DNA from 4 places in the Syntrophotalea carbinolica DSM 2380 genome. Region 3 is predicted to be linked to each of the others. Evidence: riboswitches for the same ligand, from Rfam matches in the RefSeq annotation. Region 3 holds a riboswitch; each other region holds the start of a gene.
The links. Region 3 has a riboswitch for molybdenum cofactor ahead of PCAR_RS02970 (aldehyde ferredoxin oxidoreductase family protein). Riboswitches for the same ligand answer to the same signal wherever they lie in the genome.

Region 1: another riboswitch for molybdenum cofactor. It lies ahead of glp (molybdopterin molybdotransferase MoeA); the one in region 3 lies ahead of PCAR_RS02970 (aldehyde ferredoxin oxidoreductase family protein).
Region 2: another riboswitch for molybdenum cofactor. It lies ahead of PCAR_RS04080 (aldehyde ferredoxin oxidoreductase family protein); the one in region 3 lies ahead of PCAR_RS02970 (aldehyde ferredoxin oxidoreductase family protein).
Region 4: another riboswitch for molybdenum cofactor. It lies ahead of PCAR_RS13710 (aldehyde ferredoxin oxidoreductase family protein); the one in region 3 lies ahead of PCAR_RS02970 (aldehyde ferredoxin oxidoreductase family protein).

Annotation. Positions count from the first base shown of each region.
Region 1 is NC_007498.2:316,681-322,266, forward strand. It holds gene PCAR_RS01905 (aldehyde ferredoxin oxidoreductase family protein) at 1-167, opposite strand, end outside; gene mdh (iron-dependent methanol dehydrogenase) at 608-1,780, opposite strand; molybdenum cofactor riboswitch at 2,531-2,657, shown strand; gene glp (molybdopterin molybdotransferase MoeA) at 2,993-4,210, shown strand; gene PCAR_RS01920 (iron-containing alcohol dehydrogenase) at 4,545-5,586, shown strand, end outside.
Region 2 is NC_007498.2:801,718-807,303, forward strand. It holds gene PCAR_RS17660 (putative bifunctional diguanylate cyclase/phosphodiesterase) at 1-849, opposite strand, end outside; gene PCAR_RS17665 (PAS domain S-box protein) at 1,134-2,651, shown strand; molybdenum cofactor riboswitch at 2,907-3,028, shown strand; gene PCAR_RS04080 (aldehyde ferredoxin oxidoreductase family protein) at 3,064-4,791, shown strand; gene PCAR_RS04085 (TetR/AcrR family transcriptional regulator) at 5,060-5,586, shown strand, end outside.
Region 3 is NC_007498.2:554,786-560,371, forward strand. It holds gene PCAR_RS02965 (MoaD/ThiS family protein) at 1-173, opposite strand, end outside; gene PCAR_RS02970 (aldehyde ferredoxin oxidoreductase family protein) at 282-2,015, opposite strand; molybdenum cofactor riboswitch at 2,051-2,170, opposite strand; gene PCAR_RS02975 (VWA domain-containing protein) at 2,405-3,427, opposite strand; gene PCAR_RS02980 (hypothetical protein) at 3,438-4,238, opposite strand; gene PCAR_RS02985 (vWA domain-containing protein) at 4,335-5,447, opposite strand; gene PCAR_RS18740 (hypothetical protein) at 5,474-5,586, opposite strand, start outside.
Region 4 is NC_007498.2:2,955,186-2,960,771, reverse strand. It holds gene PCAR_RS13725 (acyl-CoA thioesterase) at 1-41, opposite strand, end outside; gene PCAR_RS13720 (radical SAM/SPASM family putative metalloenzyme maturase) at 287-1,702, shown strand; molybdenum cofactor riboswitch at 1,975-2,094, shown strand; gene PCAR_RS13710 (aldehyde ferredoxin oxidoreductase family protein) at 2,125-4,011, shown strand; gene PCAR_RS13705 (sulfur carrier protein ThiS) at 4,134-4,337, shown strand; gene thiF (sulfur carrier protein ThiS adenylyltransferase ThiF) at 4,824-5,483, shown strand.

The DNA.
Region 1 (5,586 bases), 240 kb from region 3:
GCGAAGACCAGTTTGTTATTGGGGCCAAGGGGGTGGCATCTGGGGGGGACTTCGGCGGCGACGATGGTTGAGGTGAGACCGCGACCGCCAAGGCCTGCCCATTCCTCGGGAACGGACTCGCACTTGGTTGTCAGGTTCGACATGTTGATGCGAAAGATCTTGTTCATTATCGTTTCCTTCCGATTCGGGTTAAATGCATGTGGAGCTGATGTGCTCTCCGAAACACAACCTACCTTCTCCCGTCTGGTGCGGTGCTGGAGAAGTACCGGTGGTAGAAAACTTACAAGCCCTCCGCTGGTGCCAGGTCATTTTAGATGGAAAACGCTGGTTCCGGCAGTCGATGTTCGAGGCGGCAGGATCTCGGGCCTCGACGGTTGATGTTGACGGCGGGAAAATGCGTGTTTCCACGTCAATGTGTCACCTTGAGTTGGTCCATTCTCTCGAGGTGAATGCGAAGCATAGAACAACTAGTGCCATTATAGCCTATGCCGGCACTTCGGCACAAAAAAGGAGCAGTTGGGTTTCCCTCAATTGCTCCACAAGAATAATCTGCATCGAATGATTTTTAAGAATGCGCCCGCCATAAGGCGGGCGCAAATTCAGCATATTACATGGCTGCTTTGTAGATGCTGATAACCTGGTCCAGCGTAGCCGAACGGGGGTTGGTCAGCATGCAGGCGTCTTTCTGGGCATTTTCTGCCATGGTCTTGAGGTCTTCTTCTTTGACATTCAGCTCGGTCAGGCCGGCCGGGATGCCGATGGAAGCGGACAGCTCGCGAATGGCTTCGATACCGGCAGCAGCAGCTTCGGTGACGCTCAGACCCTCGGTGGGTACGCCCATGAAGTCGGCGATGTCAGCGAAACGATCCGGGCAGGCGATCATGTTGTAGTCGCAGACGGCCGGCAACAGGATGGCGTTGCAGACACCGTGAGGCAGGTTGTAGAAACCGCCCAGCTGGTGAGCCATGGCGTGTACGTAGCCGAGAGAGGCGTTGTTGAACGCCATGCCGGCCAGGTACTGCGCGTAGCACATGGCATCGCGAGCGGCGATGTTGGCGCCCAGAGCAACGGCCGGACGCAACCACTCGGCGATCAGACGGATGGCTTTTTCGGCGCAAGCGTCGGTGATCGGAGTGGCGATGGTGGAAACATAGGCTTCCACGGCGTGAGTCAGGGCATCCATGCCGGTGGCTGCGGTCAGTGCGGGGGGCTTGCCCAGCATCAGAACGGGGTCGTCAACGGCGATCAACGGGGTGACGCGCCAGTCAACGATAGCCATTTTGACATGGGTGTCGGTGTTGGTGATGATGCAAAAGCGGGTCATTTCGGAAGCGGTACCCGCGGTGGTGTTGATGGCGACGAGGGGGGTCATGGGAACGGTGGATTTGTTCACGCCCTCGTAGTCGCGGATGTGGCCGCCACCGGCGGTAACCAGGCCGATACCTTTGGCGCAGTCATGGGAGGAGCCGCCGCCCAGGGAGACGATGAAGTCGCAGCCGTTGTCCTGGAAAACTTTAACGCCGTCGTGGACGTTTTTGTCGGTGGGGTTGGGCTCGGCACCGGGATAGATGACGACATCAACGCCTGCGTCCTTAACGTAACCGGCGATGGTGTCGGCAACACCCATCTTCATCAGACCAGCATCGGTGACGAGAAGAGCTTTTTTTGCGCCAAGTTCTTTGGCCTTGGGGCCAACTTCTTTGGCACAACCGGGGCCCATCAGGGTAACGCTGGGGATGAAGAAGCCGAAAGTAGTTTCTGCGAGATTTACAACGGGCATGATGAATCCTCCTCATAAGATGAGTTTTTTGTGAAAGCAACGAAATGGCTTTCACCACAAATAAAAACATCCGCTTGAAAATCTTACTTACCTGACACCGACAAACTGTAAAAGATTGTCTGAATCAATAATGTACAAAGTTGTTTCGGTGGGTCACCTCCTTCCCATGGTACATATGGGTTCCAATCTATCTTTGAATTTAGTGTTTACCAAATGCCAAAACGATGGTTTATGCATTCGGGCTGGGAGTTATAGGCATTAGCAATTTGAATGCCAGTAGTGTTTACGGTTTGTCTTTCAAAAACAGAACAGCGTGCTTTTTATTTCCGTTGAGACTTCGATTCCCGGCCAAGTCCCGGTCCCTTAGGCGAAAACCGAAATCCATCAAAACAAAACACGGTTAGAGTTTTTGCTTTCAACGGGTCGGGGCGGAGTTGGTGTCGGTGGATGATTGCCCCGTAAATGTGTTCCAGAAGTGATGCGGTGTGTCAAATCAGGTACTGAGTGTTCCTTTTTGTAACGCCCTGGTTGTGTCGATACGTAACGGCTTCAGCTTCGATTCGATACTTGGTTTGATACAGCCCGTTTCGAGTTGGTCTTTGTGGTTGAAAATTTCCGGACATTATTATAACTTGGATGGCCTACGCGAATGAGGGGGCATGGTTTTCGCCTGCCGGGCTTGTTGCGGCCCGGTGGTAGCTACGGCTCCGTCGTTTGCAGGTAACATATTGAATCCACAACAAAGTGCAATCAAGAATGCGCCTCCGAGCCTGATGCCCTAAAAGAGATTTTATCTCTCAGGGGCGTCGGGCCGATGGGTTTCGCCGGAAACAGCGGAGCCTCCCTGTTTTCGGAAAGGAGACCATTGCCTTGGGCTGTTTGAGGTAATGTATCCAAAAAGGTTCTTTCCGATGAAAGGGGGGAACCTTTTTGCGTCGGGTGTTATTGTAGCAGAGATTTTTTGACTTGCAGGGTCAGGTCAAAAAAAATTGAGCAATACGCTGTTTTATCGATTGCGCAATGTTCGATCCGGGGGTAGGACTAAAAGGAAAAGTCCTTGTCTTGAAAAATATTTAACGGTGCCGTGCCGGTGGCTTGGATACCTGTTGTCAGCCCGGGGCTCGCCGTTTTCGAATTTTCCGCTTAGTTTTTTTTGTGGGTTATGGAATATCCTGGAGGAACCAGCCACGTCTGAAGGAGGCCGATACAGCCATGCCGAGCTTTTTGGAAGCCCGAAATCTGATACTTGCAAATGTTCCTCTACTGGGTCAGGAACGCGTTCTTATTAGCGATGCCGTCGGCCGCATTCTGGCCGAAGATGTAACCGCGACCTGGGATATGCCGCGTTGGACCAATTCCGCTATGGACGGTTATGCTGTCCGCAGCCAGGATTGCCAAAAGCCGACACGCCTCGAAGTTATCGATTTTATTCCCGCGGGTGGCGGTTCCGACAAGACGGTCGAACCGGGTACTGCCATCAAAATCATGACCGGGGCTCCTCTGCCGGCAGGGGCCGATGCCATCGTGCCTGTCGAGGAAACGGCCGAGGAGGGGCATCTTGTACATGTTCAAAAGACGGTCAAAGCCCATGCCCATGTTCGTGTCAAAGGCGAAGACGTGAAGCAGGGCGAATGTGTGGTGCCGCGAGGGACGCTGCTTCGACCTGCGGAAATCGGCATGTTGGCATCGTACGGCAAGGTGTTTGTGCCGGTTTACCGTAAACCTCGTGTCGCTATTCTATCTACGGGGGACGAACTTGTAGAGCTGGGCGAGACCCTCAGCGAAGATCGCATCATCAACAGCAACTCGCTGGCTCTGGTCGCATCCCTGAAAGAAATCGGCGCCGAACCGGTCGTCCTTGGCATTGCACTTGACAATCGGGCCAGCCATATAGAAAAAATCAGCGAAGGACTCAAAGCCGATGCGTTGATAACCTCCGCCGGCGTATCCACCGGCGACCGGGATTTTGTTCGTTCGGTGTTGGAGGAGCTTGGGGTCAAACCTGTTTTCTGGAAAGTCGATATCAAGCCGGGGCGGCCGACGACCTTTGCCATGAGGGAAGGAACTCCCGTCTTTTCGCTGCCCGGCAATCCCGTCTCGACCATGGTTACCTTCGAGGAGCTGGTGAAGCCGGCGTTGCTGAAAATGATGGGGCATACCAAGGTGATCAAGCAGGAAATCGAAGCGGTTCTGGAGAGCGATCTGACCAAAAAACGCCTCGGGGTTCTCAATTTTCAGAGAGTCAATATCCGTCTTCAGGACGGATGCTATTTCGCCAGTTGCTCCGGTGACCAGAATACCGGCATCTTAAAGACCATGGTGCGCGCCGATGCTCTGGCCCTGCTGCCGGAAGACAAGGATGTATTCAAGGTCGGTGAAAAAGTCAAAGTTCATCTGCTGAGTTCGCAGGTTGGCATGTCGGAGATGTGATGCCGTTGCCACCAGCTAGTGTGCATGCGGAAACCCGTGGTGCACACTGTGCGGTTTTTGTAAGGGAAAAGGATCGTTTTCGGATGAAAACAAGATAGTTTCCGGGGCGCGGAATCGTCCCCGGGAAAGCCGCGGAAAAGTTTCTTTTGACTCTAACTGCCGAATTACTATACTGTAAACGTTATGTTTCCCTGTCGGTTGACAACGGTGAATGCTGCCATGCGGGCAGTTTGCAACCGACGGAACGGCACTGGCGTTGGAGTGAAATCGGCACAGCCAAGGTATGTTGCCGTTGAGCGGAAAAGAGATGAGCCCTTTGTCAAAGGGAGATTCCGTGAGCATTCGCAAGTTTGTTACACCGGAAATTATTTTCGGGCAGGGCGCGCTCAGCCAGATCGGCGAAAGTGCTGCACGCAGCGGTGCCTCCAAGGTCTTCGTCGTCACGGATCAGGGGCTTATCGACGCCGGGTGGGTAGATAAAGCGCTTTATTATCTGCGCAATGCCGGGTTGCAGTATGAAATCTTTTCATCCATAACCTCCAACCCCAAGGACTTGGAAGTCACCGAAGGCGTTGCCCATTATCTGCGTTCGGGATGCGATGCCCTGGTTGCGGTGGGAGGGGGCAGTCCGGCCGATACCGCCAAAGCCATCGCCACCCTGGCGACCAACGGCGGCGAATTGCAGGATTACGAGGGGGTGAATAAAATCCGGCATCCACTGCCGCCGATGGTCATTGTTCCCAGTACTGCCGGTACCGGATCCGAAGTCAGCCAGTTCGCCATCATCGTCGATCATCAACGACGTCTCAAGATGTCGATTATCTCCAAGTCACTGATTCCGGATATCGCCATTATCGATCCGGATTTGCTCAACACCAAATCCGCCCGGCTTGCTGCCGCAACGGGCATGGACGCCCTGTCCCATGCCATCGAGTCGTATGTTTCGCTGGCGGCTACGCCGCTGACGGACATTCATGCTCTGAACGCCATCCGGTTGATTTTTGCAAATCTTAAACAATCGGTTTTCGATCGACAGGATGCCGTGGCCAATAACAATATGGCCATGGCCAGTCTCAACGCCGGGATCGCCTTTTCCAATGCCATCCTGGGTGCGGGACATGCCATGACCCACCAGATCGACGGGTTGTTGGATACCCATCATGGGGAAACCAATGCCACCTTGTTACCCCATATCATGCAGTTCAATCTTCCCGTTTGCCGGGATAAATTCAATGCAATCGCGCGGCAGATCGATGAAGCCGCCAGTCAGGCAGGTCCGAAGCAAGACCTCGCCGAGAAAGCTATCGAAGCCGTCAGCACTCTTACCAAAGAGATCGGTCTGCATAACCGCCTTGCTTCGGTCGGGCTCAAGAAGG
Region 2 (5,586 bases), 250 kb from region 3:
CAGCGCTTCGGCAAGGGATTGATCCAGCCGCTCCTGCAGCAAAACCCGGTTGGGCAGTTCGGTTAGAGGATCGTAATAGGCCAGCTGCTGGATGTGGCGATCCTGCGCGGTATGTCGCTGGCGATCGTAACATAGGCCGATGGTGTAGCGGCGTTTGTGTGTGGCGAAGGAGGCGAGGCTGAGGTCGACAGTGACCTGCGTGCCGTCCTTGCAACGGCAGGTGACCTCCCGAGGATCAAGGGCGAGGTCGGGACAGGGCGGCGGGTGTCCGGATATCTCGGTAGTCTGCGGAGCAGCCAGGTCGTGGCAGAGGGGGATGGCCGACCGTATGTCCCGGCGCAGGATGTCCTTGCTTCGATAGCCGAACAGGGCTTCGGCCTCGGGACTCCAATGACAGACCCGGCCGGAGTCGCAAAACATGACCATTGCGCCGTTGGTCTGTGTCGCCATCTGCCGCACCATGCGAAAACTCTGACGCGTAAGGAGTTTGGCCTGGTAGGAGATGCTGATATCCTGAAACGTGGCGCGGATGGCACCCTGTAATGCGGGGGTCGCCGGAGTGAAATGCCCCAGCAGGTAGAGAATGCGTCCGTTGGCGGCCTCACAGCGCAGCAGGAGCGATGTCGCGTTGTGTGTTTGTAATTTGGCAAGGATGCGCGACCAGCAATGGTCCTGGCCCGGTGTCAGCAGATTTTGCAGCTTAAGAGCACGGAAACTTTCCGGCGGGTAGCCCAGCAGCGCCTGCCAGGCGAAGCTGCTGCCGACAATGTGACCATCGCGCAGCATAATGCAGAACAGGTCGCTGCGGGTTTTTATGGGGGGATTGCCGCTTGAGCATGGGCTGCGCATGGCTATCGTCCGACGCGAGGATTTTTTAACAGAGATGTTCCGCCGCCTGGAAAAGATTTTGGTTGATACGATAGGGCGCCATGGGATAATTCGCCTGAATGTGACGCCTATCTAATGACAAACATTTACAAAGTATTATTTATGGTTATGGGGTGGGGGTCAAGGGTAAAATCCGCAGAGTAGCCTTTTATCAACCTGCGGCGGTTGTTCCCGGGCCTCTTTACTTTTGATGGCAGATGAACCACTATGCTGGTCTGAAAGTTGGTGAGAGGAGTATGAAGGCCATGGAACGGATTGAGGGACGTGAACAAGAGGTGACTGAGATCCTGGACCGGATCAGGCTGCGGTTGGGGCGCCTGGGGATATCGTCGGGGGCACGGCAGGCCATCGGCGATGATGCGCAATTGTGTATCGACAGTCTGCGCGATGCCTTGGGGGTTGTGGCACGGCTGCTTCCATCGACATGTCAGGACCTCGAGGGGTTGCAGCAGCTCGTGGACAGTTTGGCCGTTGTCGGTGCCGTGGGTCGGCCTGAAGCTGCCGAACTGGGGATGAATAACGGTTTTGCCGACGCTGCGGACCGCTTTCAGGAACTGGAGCGTGAACAACTGCAGTGCATATTCTCCGCGACCACCAATCTGGTCATGGTGTCGGATTCCCGCGGCATGGTGACGCATCTCAACCCGGCCGCCGAGCAGTTTTTCAGCGAGTGTGCCTGGCGCAGTGTCCCGTTTTGGCAATTGCTGGCCCTGTCCGGCAGCGGACTGGATGAGGTCCTTGCCGCTTATACGCCCGATTCCCACCATGAAATCTATCTGTCCTGGGCCGGGCAATGGTTTAATCTTCGCTTGGTGCCCTTTGCCCCCCATGCCGATGTGCCGTCCGGATATATCCTGATTCTCAACGATATAACCTGGCTGGTGGATAGTCGCCAGCATCTTGAAAGATTGGTCGCCGAACGTACCCGAGCTCTGACGAACTCGGAAAAGATGCTGCGGCTCATATTTCAGTCGGTCGGTAACGGTATTTTGCTGCTAAGCGATGACTATCGTATTGTAAAGGCCAATCAGCGAGCCGGGCAGATTCATGGCTGCAGTGCGGATGAACTGATCGGCAAGGATTTGCGCGATCTGACCGATAATCATGGCCGCTGGACACTTACCTCCTGCGTCGCGGCTCTAGGTGGCGAAACCAGCATGAGCGCGGAAATCCAGGTGCGACGGACCGACGGCAGCATGCTGCCGACCAGTTTCATGGTGACCTCTGTCGCCATTGACGGCCGTCACTTCTGGTCCATCATTGTGCGGGATATTTCCCGGCAAAAGGCCCTGGAAGAACGCCTGCGTATGGAAAAACAGCAGGTGGAAGAGATGAATGTGACCTTGCGCAACGTTATGAAAAGCGTCGACGGTGACCGCAAGGAGTTCGAAAATACCCTCGCGCGCAGGATTCGTTCCCATCTGCTGCCGGCCATCGATCGCATTGAAGGCGAATCTTCCGAGAATATCCGCGCCAGCTATCTGGATCTCGTGCGGGAACAGCTTATCGGCCTGACCAGCGGTTCGGCGTCGGAAATCGATGCCAATCTGCTGAAATTGAGTAAGACGGAAATGCGCATCTGCCAGTTTATTCAGGCCGGGTGTTCCACCAAGGATATCTGCGAAGCCATGAACCTGGCTTTCGAAACCGTACAGACCCACCGCAAAAATATCCGCCGTAAATTGGGCTTGCGGGGCAAAAATGTCAATCTGCATTCCTACCTGATCGGGCGTCGTTCTCTCACCGTGGATCAAGACGCCTGACCATCCTGCACAATCCTCGCCCGTTCCTCAATGGTTTGCCATGTACAGGTTTGATAGCGAACATCTTCGCGATGATGTATACAGCATCGAACACTGTTTTAGGCAGTAAAATGTTCGATCGGGTATGCGATAATACCCTTAAATACCCCGAATCATGACCTGTCTGCCGAATTCGGCTTGTGCTATAACCCAATCAAGCGGTTCTTTCGCGCCCGCAACGGTTTTTAGCTGACCCGTGCAGCTATGGCCGCTTCAATGCGCGGCAGTCTCCGAGCCAGGTCCGCCTAAGGGGATGGTCTTCAGGGCGTCTGGCCAAAGGGTTTCGCTGGAAACGGCGATGCCTCCCGCGTTTGGAAAGGAGATAATCCCGGAGTTCCGTTCCATTAATTTCGCATTGGGAGGAAAACAAGCTATGCACATTGTACGTGTCAACATGTCTGATCTGACCGTCAAGACCGAAGAGGTACCCGCCGAATGGAAAACCCTCGGTGGCCGTGCCCTGACCACCACGATTGTGGCGGCCGAGGTAAACCCCACCTGTCACCCGCTCGGTCCCAATAATAAACTCATTTTTGCCCCCGGAATGCTGTCGGGCACCCCGGCCGCAAACTCCGGTCGCATGTCCTGCGGCGGTAAAAGCCCTCTGACCTACGGCATCAAAGAGTCCAATGCCGGTGGGACGACCGCCCAGCAGTTCGCCAAGCTCGGCATTCAGGCCATGATCATCGAAGGGATTCCCGCCGAGGATAAGTGGTACCGTTTGCATGTGGACAAGGACGGCGTGACCATCAATGAAGAGTCGGAAGTCGTCGGCATGCAGAACTTTGCCGTCATCGGCGAGATGGAAAAACGTTTCGGCCCCAAAGTCGGCGTCATGACCATCGGCATCCCCGGCGAAAAACGCATGGCCATGGCCAACATTTCCGTCAAGGACCCGGATCACAAGATCCGTTCCCACGGCCGCGGCGGCATGGGCGCGGTCATGGGCTCCAAAAAGATCAAATGCATCACGGTTGACGGCACCGGCGCCGGCAAAGTGGCGATAGCCGACCCCGACAAGTTCAAGAAGGCCGCCCGGGTGTTTGCCAAAGCGCTGTTGGATCACCCCGTTTCGGGGCAGGGCCTGCCCACCTACGGTACCAACATCCTGGTCAATATCCTGCACGAAGCCGGTGGTCTGCCGACCAAGAACTTCCGTTATGGTCAGTGGGAACACCACGACAAGATCTCCGGTGAAACCATGCACGACACCATCGTGGAGCGCAACGGCCATCCCAAGCACGGTTGCCATGCCGGCTGCCTGATTCAGTGCTCCCAGGTCTACAACGACAAAGATGGCAACTATCTGACCTCCGGCTTCGAATATGAAACCATCTGGGGACTGGGTGCCGACTGTCTCATCGAAGACCTGGACGATATCGCGACCTGCGACAATATCATGGATGATATCGGCGTCGATTCCATCGAAGGCGTGGTCTGCATGGGCGTGGTGATGGAAGCCGGCATCATTCCCTGGGGCGACGGCAAGGGCGCCATCCGACTGCTGCGCGAAGAAGTCGGTAAAGGCACCGCTCTGGGCCATATCATCGGCAACGGTACGGGATCGGTCGGCAATGCTTACGGCCTGACCCGGGTGCCGGTGGTCAAAAACCAGGGTATCCCCGCTTATGACCCCCGCTCGGTTAAAGGGATCGGCATTACCTATGCGACCTCGACGATGGGCGCGGACCATACCTCCGGTTATTCAATCGCTACCAATATCCTCAAGTGCGGCGGGTTCGTCGATCCTTTGAGCAAAGAAGGTCAGGTCGAATTGTCGCGTAACCTGCAGATCGGCACGGCTTATATCGACAGCACCGGCATGTGCGTATTCGTAGCGTTCCCCATGCTCGACATTCCCGAATGTGCCGAGGCTCTCAACGATATGGTCTCTGCCCGTTACGGTATCGAGCTTGACAACGATGGCGTGGCTGAACTCGGTAAGAAGATTCTCAAACTTGAGCATGAGTTCAACCTGGCCGCCGGCATGAGCAATGCGGATGACCGGTTGCCTGAATTCTTCTCTCTTGAGGAGGTTCCGCCGCATAATGCCATCTGGGATTTCAGCGACGAGGAAATCGACGAATTCTGGAATTTTTAATTAGGCGAAAGGGGGCTCTTTCGCCGGGCCGGGGCAAGGGCACCCTTCCGGGTGGGTGTTCTTGCCCTGACTGCTTTAATGCCTCCTGTTCATGGTTGAGATTTATTGCCGTTCGGACCTTTCGGTCCGAGCGGCTTTTTTTTTTCGGTGTGCGATGTCTCTGCATCGTAAAAGTATCCTTGTGCAAAAAAGACTTGACCCTCATTTAAACGTTTGTTTAATTTGATCTGAGTGATGAGGAGATCGTATTAACGCGGAGTGTTGCCCTATGGATCATGCCGATACTAAAAAGAAAATTCTGGACTGCGCCGAAGCGCTTTTTGCGCCACACGGTTTTCGCGGCACCTCGTTGCGCCGCATAACCTCTGCTGCCGGGGTGAATCTGGCAGCGGTGCATTACCATTTCGGATCCAAAGATGGTCTCATCGAGGCGGTGTTCAAACGTCGCATGGAGCCCCTGAATGCCGAACGCATAAAGGCTCTGCACGAATTGCGCAACCGTGCCGGTTACGGTGTGGAACAGGTGGTGCGCGCTTTCGTGGAGCCGACCGTGCGGTTTTCAGAACAGGATCAGGGCAGTCGCAATTTCGTGGCTCTGATTGGCAGGGCCCTGATCGAGCCGGATGAGGGCCTGAGGCAGATGTTTTACCGTCTGGTAGCTCCGTTGTTTCGGTTGTTGCTCGATATGCTGTGCGAAGCGCTGCCGCGTTTGGAGCGTGATCAGCTGTTCTGGCGATTGAATTTTGCTCTCGGATCCCTGGCGCGCTATCTGTGTCTGGCCGGACAGTTACCCGC
Region 3 (5,586 bases):
ACATGCTCGGGAGGTACGTGGCGACCGTTGATCAGGGCGACGCCGAGCTCCGGTCCACTGATGTCGAGCGCAGTAAGAATGTCGCTTACAGTGGCGGCTTCGGGAACGTCCTGTTCGGCCACTTTGAAACGGTTGTCGCGAAAACCTGCAAAGAGTTTAACAGTAATTTTCATGGGGTACCTGTTTGTCGGTAAAGAAAATGCGGTTTTAGTTTATTGCGGTCGAAAAAAGAATGGGCACCCCATTGGGGTGCCCACTGGTATTGCATATCAGCGCGACTCTTAGAAGTTCCAGAGTTCGTCGATTTCTTCGGGAGTGAAGTCCCAAACCGCATTGTGAGGCGGAATCGGCTCAAGCTCGAAGAACTCGGGCAGACGGTCGTCTTCGTTGGTGAAGCCGGCCTTGGTGTTCCACTCTTTTTCCATTTTCAGAATCCTGGTACCCAGAGCGACGAAGTCGTCAACGCTCATTTCCACACCGAAGCGGGCGGCGAGCATGTCCACCAGGGCGGGCAGTACTTCAGGGATATCCAGGGCCGGGAAGGCTACGAAGATACACATACCGGTGCTGTCGACAGCGGTGGTAGCGATCTGCAGGTTGCGGGAAAGCTCAACCTGGCCTTCCTTGCTCAGAGGATCGACGAAGCCGCCGACCTTGAGGATGTTGGTGGCGATGGTGTAACCGGCAGTGTGGTCGGCACCCTGGGTCGTGGTAGCGTAGGTGATACCGATACCCTTAACCGAACGGGGGTCGTAAGCCGGGATACCCTGGTTCTTGACAACCGGTACGCGGGTCAGGCCGAAAGCCTTGCCGACGGAGCCGGTGCCGTTGCCGAGGATGCGGCCGAGAGGGGTACACTTGCCGATTTCCTCGTTCATGATGCGCAGGGCTTCTTTACCGTCACCCCAGGGCAGAACGCCGGCTTCCATGGCAACGGCGAGCAGTACGGCGCCTTCGATGGAGTCGATGCCGATGTTGTCCATGGCGTTGTCAATGCGGGCGCAATCGTCCAGGTCTTCAATCAGGCAGTTGATGCCGAGGCCCCATACGGTCTCGTATTCGAAGCCGGAGGTGATGTACTCACCTTTGTCATCGGTATAAACCTGGGAACACTGGATGATACAACCGGCATGGCAGCCATGCTTGGTGTGACCGTTGGGACGGCCGGCGATGGTGTCGTGCATGGTTTCGCCGGACACTTTGTCGTGGTGCTCGCAGGTGCCGTACTTGAAGTTTTTGGTCGGCAGGCCGCCGGCTTCGTTCAGGATGTTGATCAGAACGTTGGTGCCGTAGGTCGGCAGACCTTCGCCGGTAACGGGGTGGTCGAGCATGCCCTTGGCGAAAACTTTGGCAGCGGCACGGAATTTCTCGGGATCGGCGATGGCTACTTTGCCGGCCCCGGTAGCATCAACGGTGATGGCCTTGATCTTTTTGGAGCCCATTACGGCGCCGAGGCCGCCACGACCATGGGAACGGATCTTCTGGTCGGGGTCTTTAACCGAGATGTTGGCGGAAGCCAGGCGGTTTTCGCCGGGGATGCCGATGGTCATGACGCCGATCTTCTTGTCGAACTTCTCGTTCATGGCTTCGATGACGTCGAAGTTCTGCTTGCCAACCAGTTCGGACGCGTCCTCGAAGGTTACGCCGTCCATGGTGACATGCAGGCGGTACCATTTGTCTTCTTTGGGCAGGCCTTCGATGATCATGGCCTTGATGCCCATTTTGGCGAATTGCTGAGCGGTGGTGCCACCGGAGTTGGACTCCTTGATGGTACCGGTCAGGGGGCTCTTGGCGCCGGCGGACATACGGCCGGAGTTAGCGGCCGGGGTGCCGGACAGCTGGCCGGGGGCGAAAACCAGCTTGTTGTTGGGGCCGAGGGCATGACAGCTGGGGGGTACTTCCGCCGCAACGATGGTAGAGGTCAGGGCGCGACCACCCAAGGTTGCGAATTCGGCGGGGACTTCCTCAACTTTGCAGGTGAGGTCCGTCATGTTAACGCGAAAGATTTTATCCATTCTCTTGCTTCCTCCCAATCTTTTACTATCTGGAATGGTTCCGGGTAAAATCTCCTTTCCAAAAAGGGAGGCGCCACTGTTTCCAGCGGAACCCGTCGGCCTGTCGCCATAAGGACCTTCCCAGTAGGCAGCGAGGCTCGGAGATTGGTAGTATTGCGTCAATTCTCGATGCGATATTTCAAAGATCATCTTCAGCTTCTTGATTTATAACACAAAATAGAACGAAAGTTCAATATGGTATGGCGTATACCTTTTCAGTTTGGGTTTCGGCTTTCAGGGTAGGCGTAATATACTGAAATGGTTCGGAAAATCCATTTCTCAAATGAGTAAACAACGGGGTTTTATATTCCTTTGAAGAGTTTTTTTTCGATTTTTTTTGTTGGGAAATTTTATAAAAGTAAAAAAGGGATATAAAAAATCAGGCTAAGCAGAAGAAATATCGGAGCGAGATCCAGGGAGGTCGGGCGCGCGGGGAGATCGACGGGGGAGGCTGTTGTGGAGGTGATGTTTTTCAGGAGTCTTGTTGCGATGTGCTCCGGCTGCCGGTCGCCCAGATTCAGATAGCTGCCTCCGGTCGCTACGGCGATTTCCTGAAGGGTTTGCGGGTCGTGACGGGTCTTTAAGGGGATATCGTGAGCATCCAGGTAAAAACCGTCTATTTCGGTGGAGCCTTTTCGCCGGATGGGGATGAAAACCTCACGGGGGCTTCCCACCCCGACAGTATAAACAGGTGTTTGGTGCCCGGAACCTTGCGAGAGGCCCTGCATGATTTCCGAACGGGTATTTTCGGTGTCCTCGCCATCGGTGATGAGGATGACCGCCTTTGCCGGTAAGCCCGGCTGGCTGTCGACCATCATCAAGCCGCTGTCGATCGCAGCCAGCAGATTGCTACCGGACTCCGTCAGGTCTCCAAGCGCGGTATGGGTCGCCATGTAGCGCACGAAACCGAGGTCGCGGGTCGGCGATACGACTTCAATGCCGTTGCGGGCGAAAAAGAACAGCCCGACTTTTTCTCCATCCAGTCGTTTCAAAAGAGCCAGTACGCATTGCCGAGCGGCGTTCAGCCGGTTGGAAAGCGGGCTGGTCGTATTCACCGATGGTTGTTTCAGAACCACGTCTTCGGCCAGCATCGATTTACTGACGTCGATACCGACGGCCAGGACCAGATTTTCACTGATGGAACCGGCGCGCATGACGGTGATCTCCGGGCCGGCCAGCGCGGTAATCAGGCTGGCCAGGCCGAGCAGCGGCAGCAGGCAACGAGCCGCGCGACGCCAGCGGGGGTTGCCGTTGACGGTGGCTCTGAACCGATGACGCAGGCGGTTGAGATAGTGTTCTGTGGACAGAATCCGCCAGGCCATGGGAATGAGTAAGAAAATCAGCCAGAATAACTCGGGAGACGTGAATCGCATGACCTACCGCCTATTTCTCGACGCGGGTTTCCAGGGGCACGCCTGGCGCGAAACCAGCGACATCGGGAATGAACGCTTCCAGTTGTTCCTGGACCTCGGACATGTTTTCCTGGCGGATTTCGCTCAGGCCTATTTTCCGGTATTCGCCGAGACCTACGATGAGTTCCATATTCCAGCGCGGTAGTGAGCGATCCAGTGTTGAGCTGCTGGTCCGGTCGACGAGGTCGATGGAGCTTTTATAATCATCAATGGCGTCGGATAGGAATTTGGCGGCTTTGCGGCCGTCCTGTTCGAAATTAAGTACACTGTATGCCAGCATGACCGATACATTGCCTTTGAGGTTGAGTAGTTTCCAGTCCTGCGGGCCAGGTTGCATGCCCATGCTATCGAGATTTGCCGCGCATCGGTCGCGCAGGGAGAGCAGCTGCGAGTGGAAGGTTTGCAGTTGTTGCCGTTGTTCCGCTGCCAGATATCGATTGCCGAGCATGGCATTGATCTGTTTGAAGTGCCGGACGGCCAGTTGCCATTGCTGCCATAGACGAGCGTATTCGGCTTCCGGCATGGCCACCCCGAGGGTTTTACCCTGGAGGATGACTTGCTTGAGTTCGTCCAGGCTGGCTTGGTGGTCTTCATCCGGGGGCATGCTCGCCAGATGCGCGTTGAGTTGCTGCAGCGCCTCAAGGTGGGCGGTTTTTTCCCGGAAGCCGACAATGCCGGCCATCAGCAGCGCAACCCCTGCGACCAGCACGAGTAGCAGGCCGGCAAGGGTGGCGCGCTTATGATGTCGAAGGATATCGTTGATGTTGGACATGGTTTATTCCTCGCAATTGTCTTGAATCGTTAAATCATGATAGCCATCTGCGGCGGGCCACGGGGTACCGGGCAGAATTCTGCAACAACGGTTGCATTACAGCTTTCGCAGCGCTGGCAGGCTGCGCAACAGCAGATGCAAAACCATGAGGCCGAACCCCAGCAGCGCCAGCGATGGGCGCATCCAGCGGGGTTGAAGGGTGACACGGGTCAGGTTCCGGTTGCTTTCCAGGATGTCGATTTCCCGGTAGACCGCTTCGATCTGCTGGCGATCCAAACCCCGGGACGTAACAAAGATACGCCCCACCGACGGTTCGCCGGCTGTTGGTTCCATGGCTTTTTGCACCGCTGCGTCGACCTCGCCGCCGACCGAAATAATATAAAACCGGACCCCCACAGCTTTCATCAGGGTGATGATGTTGACCAGGTTAGGCAAACCGCCGCGCCGTACATGGGCGCGCAGGGTCGGCTCGATACGGCCGTCGGTGAACAGGATGACGGCCATCCCCGTACCCAGCCCGGCGTTGCGGATTTTCTGGGGAATGTCGAGCAACGCACCCGGTTCGCCGAGAAGAAATTCGCGCATGCCGGCAATCTGCTCGACGCTCAGTCGGTTGTCCTCCGGCAGCATGGAAAAAAAAGCGGACAGGGAAAGCCAAACCGCTTCGGAGGCATTGGTGCCGCCGCCGGCTCCCAGTTCCCGATAGATGCGTGAGTGGTTTTTGCTTCGGACCAACGCAAGCTTGGCTTTGAGCAAATCCTTGTCAAACGTCAGCGGCGCCAGCAGTTTTGCATAGCTGGAAAAAGCCACCAGGCCGATGTAGTCTTCATGGCGGCGCATGTCGATAAAGGATTCAATGCCGTCCAGAGCCAGGTCGCCAAGGGTTTGACTGGAAAACCGGCTGACCGGTCGTTTCATGGATCCGGACAGGTCGAGGGCCAGAAACAGCCATTTCGATTCAATGAATTCTTCCACCGTTTCTTTCGAGTAGCCGGGGTTGACCAGACTCATAACCAGGCACAGGTAGACGAGGCCGAAAAGAATCCCGTTATAGTTGCGTTTCCAGAATCCGGGCCGCAGTTGCGCCATTTCCGGAAGGATGGCCGGAAATGGCAGCTTGCGTCGGGTGCGTCGTCGCAGCAGCAGAAACAGCGGCGCCAAAAGCAGCAACAGCAGGGCCAGGGGATATTGCAGTTCGAAATCAGGCATCAGCATGTCCCTGTGCGGGGGGGTAATCAGTCTTTTTGGGCATATTCCGGTTGCGGTTGTGCGAAGGCCTGCAACGCACCAAGCAGCAGGGCGGTACGGTCCGGCAGATCCTTCGGCAGGGGCGCGTCTGCACCGCGTG
Region 4 (5,586 bases), 1.3 Mb from region 3:
ACGACCCTCGTTTGCGAAACCGTTTTGACCTGATTGGGCATGAAAACCTCCTGTTATGGTGGAAGTATAAAAGCAGTATATCGTATCCGGCAATAAATCGTTCCCTGCGAGATAATGCCCTCGCCAAGATCCTTGATAACTGAATTCAGTGAAAACGGCCGGTTGTAAAAATAGCCAAATATTTTAAAAATAACTTGTAAAATGTTTCGGCCTGGTATACATATTTATTCAGGACGATTCTTCTTTTTATGTGTCTTTGGCAATTTTCCAAATGGGAAATACGCATATGTTTAACGCCGTGAGCACAGAAGGAACAGAGACTGAGCCGGCTTTGCGGGATTATCCGAGCAAGTTGTTCGTCGAGACCACTACCCACTGCAATCTGCGCTGCCCCATGTGTGTCAAGCAGTCGCAGGACAGCCAGGTGACCGACGGAGACCTCCGCCCGGAGTTATTCGACGCCCTCGAACCCGCTTTCCCTCGGCTCGAATCCCTGGTCCTCAACGGCATCGGCGAACCGCTTATGCACCCGCATCTGCTTGATTGGGTTGCTAGAGCCCGCCAGGCAATGCCTGATGACGCCTGGATCGGATTTCAGTCCAACGGCCTGCTGCTCGACAAGTCCATTGCCCGCAAGCTGGTGGCCGCAGGGCTCGACCGCATCTGCCTGTCGGTGGACGGAGTGAAGCCGGAAACTTTCAGCAAGGTTCGGGAAGGCGAGAATCTCAGCGATATGGCGCGAGCCTTTGCGGTATTGTCCGAAGCCCGCCGAACCCAACCGGGCAGCCGGCTGAAGGTTGGGGCCGAGTTCGTCACCATGCGTGAAAACTTTCGCCAGCTGCCTGATGTGGTGCGCTGGGTGGCGCAGCGCGGCGCCGATTTCTGCATCGTTTCACAGACCTTGCCCTACACCCCGGCTTCGGTGCAACAGGCCACCTACCACAGCTCCAGCGAGGCAGCAGTGGCTATTTTTAACGAGTGGAAGCAGCGCTTGGCGGAGTTGGGCCTGGATATCCATCTTTACGATCAAACCCCTTGGAAGCGGAAAACACAGGGGGGGCTGGAAGTGGCGTCTTATAGATTCCATAATACCTCCAAAATTCCTTGGAGACGGCAAGGATCGGGAGGCCTGGAGGGCGATCCACGCATTGACCAGGTCAATCAGCTGATCGACAAGATGCGGCTCGAGGCGCGTCGGCGGGAGACTTTCGTGGACGTCAGGCAAATACTCACCCGGGATATGACACTGCAAGACGAAGTGGAAGAAGTTTACGCAGAGGCGCAGAGGGTGGCCGATGAAATGGGTATCGAACTCAAACTGCCGGCTATCACCCCCTTGGCGGATCGCAGGTGTGATTTCGTCACTGGTGGCTCGGCTTTCATCTCCTGGTACGGTGGGGTGCATCCCTGTTATTACCTTTGGCACCAGTATCGATGCTATGTCGGCGACTGGGACCGGCTGGTCAAGGTTAAGGAGTTCGGTAATCTCAACGAACGGCCGCTATTGGAGATCTGGAACGATACCGAGTTTCAGGTTTTTCGCCGTAATGTTTTAGAGTTTGACTATCCCTACTGCAGCAACTGCTGGGGAGCACCCTGCAATCTGGTGCAGGAGGAAGACTTTCAGGAAAATTGCTATTCCGGCAATGAACCGTGTGGCGCCTGTCAGTGGGCCATGGGATTGTTGCAGTGTCTGCAGTAGCAGCAGTGTTGTCTCAAGTCAGTCGCTTCGAGATAGTCTCGTTCGCTATCCGGTGACAAGTCGATCTGTTTGTCATTTTGAGCATTTTGCTGCTCGGCAAGGCAGAAATCTGATCGCTGTTCGTGGGCGAGTTTTTTAAATAAAAAATAAATAGCCAAATAATATAAAATTTCACTTGAAAAAATGTAGCATCTATTATATTAATCCAAATGTATTCCCCTGGATCCCTGTTATGCCCCTGAACGTACAAATGGACTCTCCTCTGCGGAGGGTACAGAACACGTCTCCGAGTCTTAAGCCTAAAAGGATGGACCTCATGGCTGACGGGCCGGCAGGGTTTCGCTGGAAACGGCGGAGCCTCCCTTTCGGAAAGGAGATATTTGCATTTTGAGCAACCTCGTCTGAGGAAGGGAGAACAGCACATGTTAGGTGGTTATTGGCAAAAGATCGCGGTCATTGATTTGACCAACGAAACAGTGGAATACATCGAGCCCAGTGAAGATGACCTGAAAAAATATATTGGCGGCAGCGGTCTGGGTGCTAAGTTGCTGTATGAAAACACCGCGCCCGGTATCGACCCGTTGGGGCCGGAAAACGTCCTGATCTGCATGACCGGTCCTTATGTCGGTACCAAGGTGGCTCAGTCGGGTCGTTGGGAGCTGATCACTAAAGGTCCTCTGACCGGGATTTATCTCGAATCCGACTGCGGCGGCAAGTGGGGCGCGACCCTCAAGTCCTGCGGCCTCGACGGCTTGATGGTCAAGGGCAAGGCAAAGCAGCCTGTATATGTCACCATCGTGGACGACGATATTCAGATCAAAAAGGCCGATAAGCTGTGGGGCAAGGGCACTTTTGATACCGATAAGATTCTCAAGGAAGAACTGGGCAGAGGTTCCCAGGCTATTTCCATCGGCCAAGCCGGAGAAAAATTGGTCAAGTTTGCCGCTATTATGACCGATGGCCGGGAAGGTCGCGCTGCCGGTCGTGGCGGCGGCGGCGCCGTCATGGGTTCCAAGAACCTTAAGGCCATCGCCTGTAAAGGGTCAAAAAAGGTCGCTATCGCCAGACCCGAGCCCTATGAAGAGCTGGTCAAGGAAATTCGCGCCAAAACCAAAGAAGTCTACGACGGACCGCTCGGCACTTACGGCACCTCCTGCGCCGTTGAAATTTTCAACGACTGCGGTGACCTGCCGATCAAGAACTGGCTATGGGGAACCTGGGACAAGGCTGCCAAAGTTTCAGGCCAGGAGCTGGCCAAGACAGTTCTCAAGAAGCGCTACCACTGCGGCGGTTGCCTGATCGGTTGCGGTCGTACCGTAGAGATTCCCGCGGGTGCTTTCAAGATGAAAGAGGGGGGCGGTCCCGAGTACGAAACCCTCGGCCTGCTCGGCTCCAACTGTCTGGTTGACGATGTGGAAGCCATCTGTAAGGGTAATGAAATTTGTAACGATTACGGTGTCGATACCATCGAAGCCGCCGGGATTATCTCTTTCCTTATGGAGGCCTGGGAACATGGCATGATCGACGAGGGCGATACCGACGGTCTGGAGATGACCTGGGGTAACGGCCTGGCCATGTGCGAGATGCTCGAGAAGGTCTGTTTGCGCAAAGGTATCGGTGACCCTTGTTCCCAGGGCATTTTTGAAGCCGTTAAACGCGTCGGCCCTGCCAGCGAAGAGTTTGCCATTCATACCAAGGGGATGATGTTCCCCGCCCATGATCCGCGCGGTCGCGGCGGCCTCGGCGTTGCCTACGCCACCTCCAACCGCGGTGCCTGTCATATGCAGGCCTACAACCAGGACTTCGAGGGCGAAGGCTGCTTCAATATCGCGGATCTGGGCTACGATGCGCCTTTGCCTCCTTACACCAACGAAGGCAAAGGCAAGTTCGTTGCCGATCAGCAGCATTTCATGAGCATGATGGATTCGCTGAAGCTCTGCAAATTCTCCATCTTCGGCGGTATGACCGTTGGCCCCATGACCCAATTCCTCAATCATATCGTCGGCTGGGACTTCACCAACGAACAGTGGCTGGAATGCGGTGAGCGGATCTTCAACCTCAAGCGTCTGTTCAATACCCGTGAAGGCGTCAGCCGTAAGGACGATACCCTGCCGCCTCGTATACTTGCCAGCCCCCGTCAGGGCGGCTCCGGGGATTACGTGCCCGATCTGGGCTATATGTTGCGCGATTACTATCGCGCCCGCGGCTGGGACGAGTGGGGCATACCTACACCGGAAACCCTCAAACGGCTTAGCCTGGATAAATATGAATACCGCAAGGGAGAGCGCACCACGGAAAACCAGCGGTAGATTTAACTGCCGGGAGAATCCTGGCTGAGAAGTAAAGGGCCGGTTTGTTCTGCCCTGATAAGGGATGGACAAACCGGCCTCCGGCAGAGGGCGGGATTTCAAAGTGTCGAAGGGAGGCATCAATGTCGATGGTGGTTTTGAAAACCGACAGGATTCCTGATGGAAAGACTATCGCACTCCTCGAATTGCTGCGTTTACACGATATCAGCCCTGCGACTGTCATGGTTCGGGTGAACGGTAAGGTCATCCAGAAACAGCAGTTTTGTGAACTCCATATTCGGAGAGGAGCCATCGTTAAAGCGTATCCGTTCGTTGGCGGTGGATAAGGTCCATGGCTCGCAAAAAGTTGACAACGGACCGGGATATACCGGTACCTATGCATGGTTTGAGGGCAAGGGGCTGGACTTTGCGAGATTTCATGTTCCCCTGCCTCCTTGGCGAAGGTACGACCCAATGCGTACCTTCGCTATTTTTATAAGGCATGGCCAGCCGGACAGGTATTGTTTCGCAGATAATTTTTGCGTGTTGCCTGCAACCGTGCGAGGCTCTCGTATAAAAGGTGGAAACCGAAAGTATCCCATAGGTTGACGACATTCAGGTTAAATAGCCATATATATGAAATATTTGTTGACTTTGGTTTTTCTCCGAATTATGCTGTTAGCAACAACGGGAACGTCCGCTTCCTCATTTGATGACTCCACCATGGGTCGGGCATGGCCCATGGCGGAGGTTTTTTGGCCATGTATTGCGGGCATCATTAGCGACAGCAGGTTTTCTTTTGTCCGTGTCGGTTCTGGCGTTTCGTTTCAATAATGTGTGGCGAGATCAGAGAGGAAAAGGCTGTATATATGGATTCTCTGGAAGAGGAGTTTTTCTCAAGGCATCCGTTAGCGATTGTCCCCATTTTGAAAAAAGCCAAAGTGGGGATTGCCGGCGCCGGTGGGCTGGGTTCAAATATTGCGGTAGCACTAGCGCGTTCAGGGGTCGGCAAGCTCGTTATCGCTGATTTCGACCGCGTAGAACCCCATAATTTGAATCGGCAGCAGTATTTCCTTGACCAGATCGGCCAATTTAAGATCACCGCATTAAAGGAAAATCTCGAACGTATCAATCCTTTTTCGGAATTTGAAGTCCATGAGGTTTTTCTCGATGCCGATAACATACCTCTCATATATGACGATGTCGATATCATGGTTGAGGCCTTCGACAGCGTGGAGTCCAAACTGGAATTTCTGGAGACCTGTGTCGAGAAATTTCCGGGGAGGCCGGTGGTGATGGGTAGTGGTATGGGGGGGTATGGAAAAAATAATCAGATTTGTGCCAAAAGACTTTTCGACCATGTTTATGTCTGTGGTGACGGAAAAACCGATGTGGCAATAAACCCGCCCATGGCACCCAGGGTGGCTATGGTGGCCGCCATGCAAGCCAATCTCGTGTTGGAATTGCTGCTCAAGGGTGAGGTCGTTCTTTAGGCTGGGGGAAAGAGAAAATTTGATGCTTTTGGGAGAGGTGCATGCTTGTGGCTTTATATGCCTCCTCTCAGGCGGTGCCACTTTCCGGGTAAGTGGCACCGCC